2 regions of the Siminovitchia jepli genome follow, and region 2 is predicted to be linked to the other one. Evidence: a T-box and tRNA genes for the amino acid it is inferred to sense, from the RefSeq annotation. Region 2 holds a T-box; the other holds one or more tRNA genes.
What was found. The T-box of region 2 lies ahead of AB1L08_RS17745 (valine--tRNA ligase). A T-box ahead of a tRNA ligase gene usually reads a tRNA of that ligase, here a tRNA-Val.

Region 1: it has a tRNA-Val gene. The T-box ahead of AB1L08_RS17745 (valine--tRNA ligase) is inferred to sense a tRNA for this amino acid. The anticodon was not compared.

What each region holds. Positions count from the first base shown of each region.
Region 1 is NZ_JBFEGN010000010.1:41,821-46,255, forward strand. Features, by position in the region: gene AB1L08_RS06560 (TRAP transporter permease) at 1-1,585, shown strand, start outside; tRNA gene AB1L08_RS06565 (tRNA-Val) at 1,778-1,850, opposite strand; gene AB1L08_RS06570 (LOG family protein) at 2,159-2,740, opposite strand; gene AB1L08_RS06575 (methyl-accepting chemotaxis protein) at 3,383-4,435, shown strand, end outside.
Region 2 is NZ_JBFEGN010000073.1:14,439-18,873, reverse strand. Features, by position in the region: gene spoVID (stage VI sporulation protein D) at 1-162, shown strand, start outside; gene ysxE (spore coat protein YsxE) at 303-1,337, shown strand; gene AB1L08_RS17750 (hypothetical protein) at 1,353-1,544, opposite strand; T-box leader at 1,676-1,914, shown strand; gene AB1L08_RS17745 (valine--tRNA ligase) at 1,997-4,435, shown strand, end outside.

The DNA.
Region 1 (4,435 bases), on a different contig from region 2:
GACATTGACACCCCTTGATTTAATCGTCGGATCACTCGCGATTTTATTGACGCTTGAAGCGACAAGAAGGGCGGTAGGTCTACCGATTACAATTATCGCAATTTTATTTATGGCATATGCGTTTTTCGGGCAGTCAATGCCGGGATTTTTGGCCCATCGGGGGCTAAACTTTGAAAGTTTAGTAAATACGATGTTTTTTACTTCTCAAGGAATCTTGGGAACGCCGCTTTACGTATCGGCAACATTTATTTTTCTTTTCTTGCTGTTTGGGGCGTTTCTGGTCAAAACCGGGGTAGGCCAATATTTTAATGACCTGGCCCTATCCATTGCAGGAAGAAGAGTAGGGGGGCCGGCAAAGGTGGCGATCTTTTCCAGCGCCCTTCAGGGTACAATCAGCGGAAGCTCGGTTGCGAATGTGGTAACATCGGGTTCATTTACAATCCCGATGATGAAAAAGCTTGGTTACCGCAAAGAATTCGCCGGTGCCGTTGAAGCGGCTGCTTCAACCGGGGGACAAATCATGCCTCCCGTCATGGGGGCCGCAGCATTTTTAATGGTTGAATTTATTGGCATCACATACTGGGAAATTGCCAAAGCAGCGGCGATACCAGCGATTTTATATTTTTCCGGTATTTGGATCATGACACATTTCGAGGCGAAGCGTGTCGGCCTTAAAGGGCTTTCCAAGGAAGAAATGCCTGACAGAAAAGAAGTGTTGGGCAAAATTTATTTATTAATCCCGATCTTATTGATCATTATTTTACTTATGTCCGGCGTTAGTGTCATGCGTGCAGCCCTTTGGTCCATCATCGGAACAATTGTTGTGAGTGCCATCCGTAAAAGTACCCGGATTGGATTTAAACAAATGGTTGAGGCTCTTGTTGACGGAGCACGAACGGCCCTTTCCGTGGCAGCGGCTACCGCTACAGCAGGGATTATTGTCGGAGTTGTTACGAAAACAGGACTGGGTCTGAAGCTAGCCAACGGATTGGTAGGATTGGCCAATGAACAGTTGTTATTGACATTGTTTTTCACCATGCTGACATCCATTGTACTTGGTATGGGATCACCTACAACAGCCAACTATGTCATCACATCAACAATTGCGGCACCCGCTATTATTTTGCTCGGTGTCCCGGCGCTGTCTGCCCATATGTTCGTTTTCTATTTCGGTATTGTGGCGGATATTACACCGCCGGTCGCTTTGGCGGCTTTTGCGGCATCCGGGGTTTCGGGAGGGGAGCCGATTCGGACCGGTGTGAACGCGTCCAAACTGGCGATTGCTGCTTTTATCATCCCGTATATGTTTGTTCTTTCTCCCGAGTTGTTAATGATTGATACAACCATTCCGTATCTCATATGGGTCGTGTTTACCGCATTTACGGGAATGATTGGTATCGGAGCCGGAATTATCGGATTCTGGTACAGAAAGCTGTATTGGTTTGAACGCATTATTGCGATCATTGCCGGTCTCATGCTTATGTATCCGGAAGGCCTGTCCGATACGATTGGACTTGGATTATTTATTGTCATGGTCGCTAGCCAAATCATGACGAAAAACAAAGGAAAGTACAAATTGGCATAAAAAAAACAAAAAGCGAAAAACAGTCTTAAAAGGTTTTTCGCTTTTTGGCTTCCCTATCTCAAGCAATAATTACCAATCACGATCAACATGAATCAACGTTTCGCCGTCAAAATGCCGGCAAACGCAAGTTTTTTCGGAACTTGAGAAAAAGAAAAAACGCCCAATCCCTTGAGGGACAAGCGTTTTGCTGAGTGATTCCGACTGGGTTCGAACCAGCGACCTCCACCCTGTCAAGGTGGCGCTCTCCCTGCTGAGCTACGGAATCATTATTTAATGAAATCGACATTTATTAATATATAATAGATTCTTAATAATGTCAACTGCATTTTTCAACAAAAAAAGGGGGCTGCAAAAGTGCTTTTCCTCTGTTTGGTTCCCTATTTTCTTAAATGCAGGAGAAATCTTTCGTCAAAAAAATTCCCTGCTTTAGTTTCTGGGAAAAATTAAAAATATTGTTCAACACTCTATAATAATAGAAGACCTGTGAACTGGACAACTTACTTTTTTGCCGTCAAGCTGCATTCCTTCTTCTTGGATACTGTGCCGAAAATCACTTAGGCTGTTAGCCGGAGTTTAAGTCTGTTTTTCGGTAATGTACGTTTTTGTGGCCGGCGGTTCATAAGAACGAAATTTTTCTAGTAATCTCCCGGGTTCAACATCTACAAGGGCCATTGAAAGGTATTTTTCATGTAAAAATTGTTCTTTTGCCATATGATTGAACAGTTCCAGCAGGGGGTCAAAGTAATGATTGATATTTAGCAGGCCAAAAGGTTTTTGATGAAGTCCCAGCTGAGCCCAGGTGAAAATTTCAAAGAACTCTTCCAAGGTTCCCGGCCCCCCCGGCAAAGTGATAAATCCATCAGCAAGTTCTGCCATTTTGGCTTTTCTTTCATGCATGGAATCAACAATCACCAGTTTTGACAACTTTTTATGAGATATTTCCCTTTCTTCCAAGAAGCTTGGCATAACGCCAATTACTTCTCCGCCTGCTTCTAAAACGGAATCCGCAACTGCTCCCATAACGCCAACACTTGCTCCGCCATATACAAGTGTAATACCGCGTTTAGCCAGTTCTTTACCCAGTATTTTGGCACTTTTTATATAAATGTTGGAGGATCCACTACTGGACCCGCAAAATACGGCCGCTTTTTTCATTTTCATCGCCTCCTTTAGTCAGCATCCATATTATACAAAAATCCCGGTACTTTGTTAAACTTAAAAATCGTGATTTTTTAGGCGTAGTTGGAAAATTCATCTTGACTTCAATGATTTTTTTAAAAGACACTGTTATTGTAAGAAACTCTGCCGATACATAATAATGAGGCAGTCATTTATTCACAAAGCCTGAAGGGTACCCGTGAAGTTTGTCAGGCTCTTATGTATAACTTTTTATTATATCGAAAAAATTTCAGGTCACAAAACTGCCCCCCTGCAAGGGGGTTTTTTGTGGCTGCCCAAAAGGGTTGGTCGATCCATGAATATAAAAATAGTGTATCGTTTCCACAAAAAAGATGAGCCGACTTCCAATGACTTCATGATACAGGGGGCTCAAAAGCAAAATGGATTAAAATAATATAACCAAAATGTCATTCACCTTCGAAAAAAAGTGCTGAATGCCATAAAAACCATATTTATTATGACGATATAAAAAGAGTTGAATGAAAACAAAAGAGAATGACGTCCAAGGGCTTACATACTTCATTTTGGTTTTCAAGAACGGTTAGATTCCCAATTATGCGCTTCATTGGATAGATTGCAAAAGGACAAGAGAATTTGGCGAAAGGATGATAAAGTATTATGCGTTGGTACCTTAATAGAAAAACATCATTTAAATTATTATCAACTTTTACTTTGATTGCCATCATACTTGCAGGAGTAAGTATGTACGCAATCATAAACATGAAAAAAATTCATGATATTGGATCAGAGATGTATACACAAGCGTTGAAACCAATGGAAAATATGTCAAAAGCCCAAAATGAACTTCTGCAATTAAGGATTATTTGGCGTGACATAGCAAATGCCGATCCCAAAGATGACCTTGACCCAAAGATCAATGAATTAAAAAAAATTAGGGAAGATATAGAAAAAAATATTGCCATATACACCGATTCGTATGAATTAGAGTCCGAAGAAGCGAAACAGGAGGCCCAAGAATTTCAAGAAAAGTTTATGTCGGACTTTAAAGCCTACAATGATTCATTTGATCAAGCAGTACAGGCAATCGCCGCAGACCGAAGAAGCTTTCAACAACTGGATACTGAATTGAACGGATACCATAAAAGGTTAACAAATGCTCTCGAAGAGATATGGGAACTTGACATGTCGATCTCGGGAGAAGAGCATCTGCATTTAACAAAGACCTTTTCCACTACCATAAAAATCATGATTGCCATCATCATATTAACATTAGCCATTTGTATTTCTCTGGGAAAGATGCTAACAAGGATTATTGCCCAACCACTCAATGATATGGCAAACCTGGCGGAGAAAGTAGCTGCAGGGGATCTGACGGAAACAACCACCATCCAAACGAAAGATGAGGTCGGTCGGCTTGCCCAATCCATGAATAAAATGGTGATGCAGCTAAGGGAAACTGTCGGAAATATTCTCCGGGCTGCAGAAAACCTGTCTGCTTCCGCCTCCCAGGTATCTGCCAGCACCGAAGAGATTGCCAGCTCCAGTACAGAACAGGCGAATGCAGCCCAAACGATGAATGAGCTGTTTAAGGAGTTATCGGAAGCAATCAATGCTGTCGCCCAAAATACAGAGGAGGCTGCTGAACTGTCCAACAAAGCGATCCAAGTCGCTCAGAACGGTGAAAAAGTAGTCCTGTCTTCAGTTGAGGGC
Region 2 (4,435 bases):
AAAGTTTGCCTCGTGCAGCAGGGGGATTCCATTGAAAGATTGGCAGATAAGTATGATGTCAGCGTCCAGCAAATTTTAAGAGCCAACAGGCTGGATTCGGCGCACGAGCTGCAGGAGGGGCAAGTGTTATATATACCTGATAAAACAGCTTATAGAAAATAAGGGCAGAGGCGGGGAGGACGAAGCGGGGAAAAAGTCCTCCTTTTGGCTTTACAGACGCAATGGTCATTTCCCAGGAAGAAAATCATTCCGGATGATGTTGATCATATGCGCATGCGCACAGTAAGCGGGTGATGAAAACGATGGGCGATCCTGTAACAAGCCTCAAGGAAATTGCCGCCCTTTACGGCCTGAAAATAAAATTTGCCGAGAGGTTTGGACGTGTGTATAAAATTTATACAGATCAAGGTGAATTTGCACTAAAGCGTATCAACGCCAACCGGGGGATTGATTTTCTACAGTACGTGCAGCAATTGTACCAGAGAGGGTATTATCGTATCGTGCCCATTTATCCCACATTGGATGGAAGGTATGCAGTATTGTCTGGCAACAGCTTGTATTATTTAATGCCCTGGCTGGAAAATAGGGAAAGAGAAGGACAATTTAAGAAAAATCAGGAGCTTTTTCGGGAATTGGCCCGCCTCCATACCATTTCTGCCCGGGAGGTGGAAGTTTCTCCGGATGATCGAAAAAAACACTATGAACAAACGCTGTCAAGGTGGGAAAAAGAAAAGGAAGGTTTGGAACAATTTGTGGAGCGGTCCGAAAAAACCTGGTATATGTCCCCATTTCAACTGCTTTTTTGTTCCTGTTACCATGAGATTGCATTGGCCCAGGGATACGCCCTTGGAAAGTTAAAAGAATGGTACGAACTGACCAAAGATGAGAAAAAAGCCCGGAGTGTGATTATTCACGGAAAAATTTCCCCGGAACATTTCCTATACCATGAAAGTGGATTTGGATACTTCGCCAATTTTGAAAAAACCGGAACTGCGTCACCCATTCACGATCTGCTTCCTTTTTTGGCTCGCACGATGGAAACATACCCGAAACAGTTTGATGAATGTATTGACTGGCTGCACATTTATTTTAAATATTTTCCCTTCAGAAAAGAGGAAATGCTTCTGTTTTTAAGCTATTTGGCCCAGCCGGGGAAAATGTTTCAAATAGTGGAAACCTACTATGCTGCGGGAAAGGAAAAACATGAATTGAAATTTGTTCAGGAACTTCAGCGCCAATATTGGTATATGAAAAACACGGAGTACATTGTTATGAGGCTGGAGGAATATGAAAGGCAGATGCAGGATCCTGGCGAAAGTCCCCCTTCCGATTCATAATTGGAAAGGGGGATATTAAATTAACTCGTAGTGATAGACAAGTGCAGTTGCGATAAAAATGGTCAAAAGCAATACGTCAAAAGTAGTCGGAAATAAAACCGTGCGTACAGCCTGGAAAATGGTAAAAGGGATAATAAGCTGCTTGCATACTGACTTAAAGTTTCTAATCCATGACTGAAAAGTGTGTTTGTTCATTTTTCTGTTCATTTCCGTCCCACCTCCAAAAAAATCCCCTTAGGATAAAATATGTACAACGGAAAAATGTGTGAAAGAGACCATGTAAAAAGTTGACTTTACCAACCGTTTTTCATAGTATAATAAATAATGAACTACAAGGAACAATTGCTTTGACAGGGAAAAGTACATTGCAACCTGCTTTTTAGAGAGGGAAATCAAAGCTGGGAGATTTCCCAAGCAAGGCCAATGGAAAGTCGCCCTCGAGCAGCTTTCGCGAACTGAATGAAGTAGCGAAAGCCGGTGAAGAGCCGTTATCGATCATTGAGTGCCGGATTTATGGTCAATATTCATATATCCGGAAAAAAGGTGGTACCGCGAGTCAAATCCCTTCGTCCTTTTGCGAAGGGATTTTTTTGTGCGAAAAACTGGCTTGCCGCAACAACCACTGCGATTTGAACACGACTTAAATAAGGAGGATGAATATGTCTAATAAAGGAGCAGAAATGGCCCCGAAATACGATCCGCAAGCGATCGAAAAAAACCGCTATGACTGGTGGCTTTCCGGGAAGTTTTTTGAAGCCAAAAACGATCGGGAAAAGGAGCCTTATACGATTGTGATTCCGCCGCCGAATGTAACCGGGAGGCTGCATCTGGGCCATGCCTGGGATACCACCCTGCAGGATATTTTAACAAGGATGAAAAGAATGCAGGGCTACGATGTACTGTGGCTGCCGGGCATGGACCATGCAGGGATTGCCACACAGGCAAAAGTGGAGGAACAGCTTCGTAAAGAAGGAAAAAGCCGCTATGACCTGGGGCGTGAAAAATTCCTTGAGGAAACGTGGAAATGGAAAGAAGAATATGCCGATTTTATCCGCCAACAGTGGAAAAAACTCGGGCTCGGCCTTGATTATTCGAAAGAACGGTTTACCCTCGATGAAGGATTGTCCAAAGCTGTTCGTGAAGTGTTTGTCAGGTTATACGAAGAAGGTCTTATTTATCGCGGGGAGTATATCATTAACTGGGATCCCGCCACAAAAACGGCTCTTTCCGATATCGAGGTTATTTACAAAGATGTACAGGGAGCTTTTTACCATATGCGCTACCCGCTTGCTGACGGCACCGGTTCGATTGAAATTGCAACCACAAGGCCGGAAACGATGCTTGGGGATACAGCGGTGGCCGTTCACCCGGAAGATGAGCGCTATAAGCATCTGATTGGAAAAACAGTCATCCTGCCGATTATCGGAAGGGAAATCCCGATTGTTGCCGATGATTATGTCGATATGGAGTTTGGCTCGGGCGCTGTCAAAATTACGCCTGCCCATGATCCGAATGATTTTGAAATTGGCAACAGACACAACCTTGAGCGTATCCTTGTCATGAACGAAGACGGAACGATGAATGAAAACGCCGGTAAATATCAGGGTATGGACCGGTTTGAATGCCGCAAGCAAATTGTCAAAGATCTGCAGTCAGAAGAAATTTTGTTCAAAGTGGAAGACCATATGCATTCCGTCGGCCATTCGGAGCGAAGCGGTGCAGTCGTCGAACCCTATTTATCAACCCAATGGTTCGTCAAAATGCAGCCTCTTGCCGAAGCAGCGGTTAAACTGCAGCAAACAGATGAGAAAGTTCATTTTGTTCCAGAACGTTTTGAAAAAACATACTTGCACTGGATGGAAAATATCCGCGACTGGTGCATCTCGCGGCAGCTTTGGTGGGGGCACCGGATTCCGGCCTGGTATCATAAAGAAACAGGGGAAATGTATGTTGGCCACACAGCACCGGAAGATGGGGAAAACTGGGAACAGGACACGGATGTCCTTGATACGTGGTTCAGCTCCGCCCTATGGCCTTTTTCTACAATGGGCTGGCCGGACGCCGATGCAAACGATTATAAACGCTATTATCCGACCGATTGCCTGGTGACCGGATATGATATCATTTTCTTCTGGGTATCCAGGATGATTTTCCAAGGGCTCAAATTTACCGGCAAAAAGCCTTTCAACGATGTTTTGATCCATGGACTGGTTCGCGATGCCGAAGGGCGGAAAATGAGCAAATCGCTCGGAAATGGAGTCGATCCGATGGATGTCATTGACCAATACGGGGCAGATTCTTTGCGCTTCTTCCTTGCTACGGGAAGCTCGCCTGGGCATGACCTCCGATTCAGCATGGAAAAAGTGGAATCGGTTTGGAACTTTGCCAATAAAATATGGAACGCCTCGCGTTTTGCCTTGTTGAATATGGATGGCTTTACGCATGAAGACATTGATTTTGGGCAGGAAATGACGGTTGCCGATAAGTGGATATTGACGAGGTTGAATGACACGATCGAAATGGTGACGAGACTTTCTGACAAGTACGAGTTTGGTGAAGTCGGAAGGGTGCTTTATCACTTCATTTGGGATGATCTGTGCGATTGGTATATTGAAATGGCAAAAATTCCATTGTATGGAGATGATGAGGCGGCCAAGAACACGACACGCTCTGTTTTGGCGTATGTTCTGGATAATACGATGCGTCTGCTGCATCCGTTTATGCCGTTTATTACCGAGGAAATATGGCAAAATCTTCCGCATCAAGGAGAATCGATCACTGTTGCTTCCTGGCCGCAAGCCAATGAAGAGCTGTCAGACCGGCAGGCAGCAAATGAAATGAAGACATTGATGGAAATCATCCGCGCTGTCCGAAACATCCGCGCCGAAGTCCATACGCCAATGAGCAAAAAAATCACGCTCATGTTGAAGGCGAAAGACGAAAAAGTGCTGCAAGTGCTGGAAAAGAACCGCACGTATATTGAAAGGTTCTGCAACCCCGAGGAGCTCAAAATGGAGGTGGGGCTGAAAGCACCCGAGAAAGCCATGTCGGCCGTTGTGACCGGTGTTGAGCTGTATCTTCCATTGGCAGGCCTGATC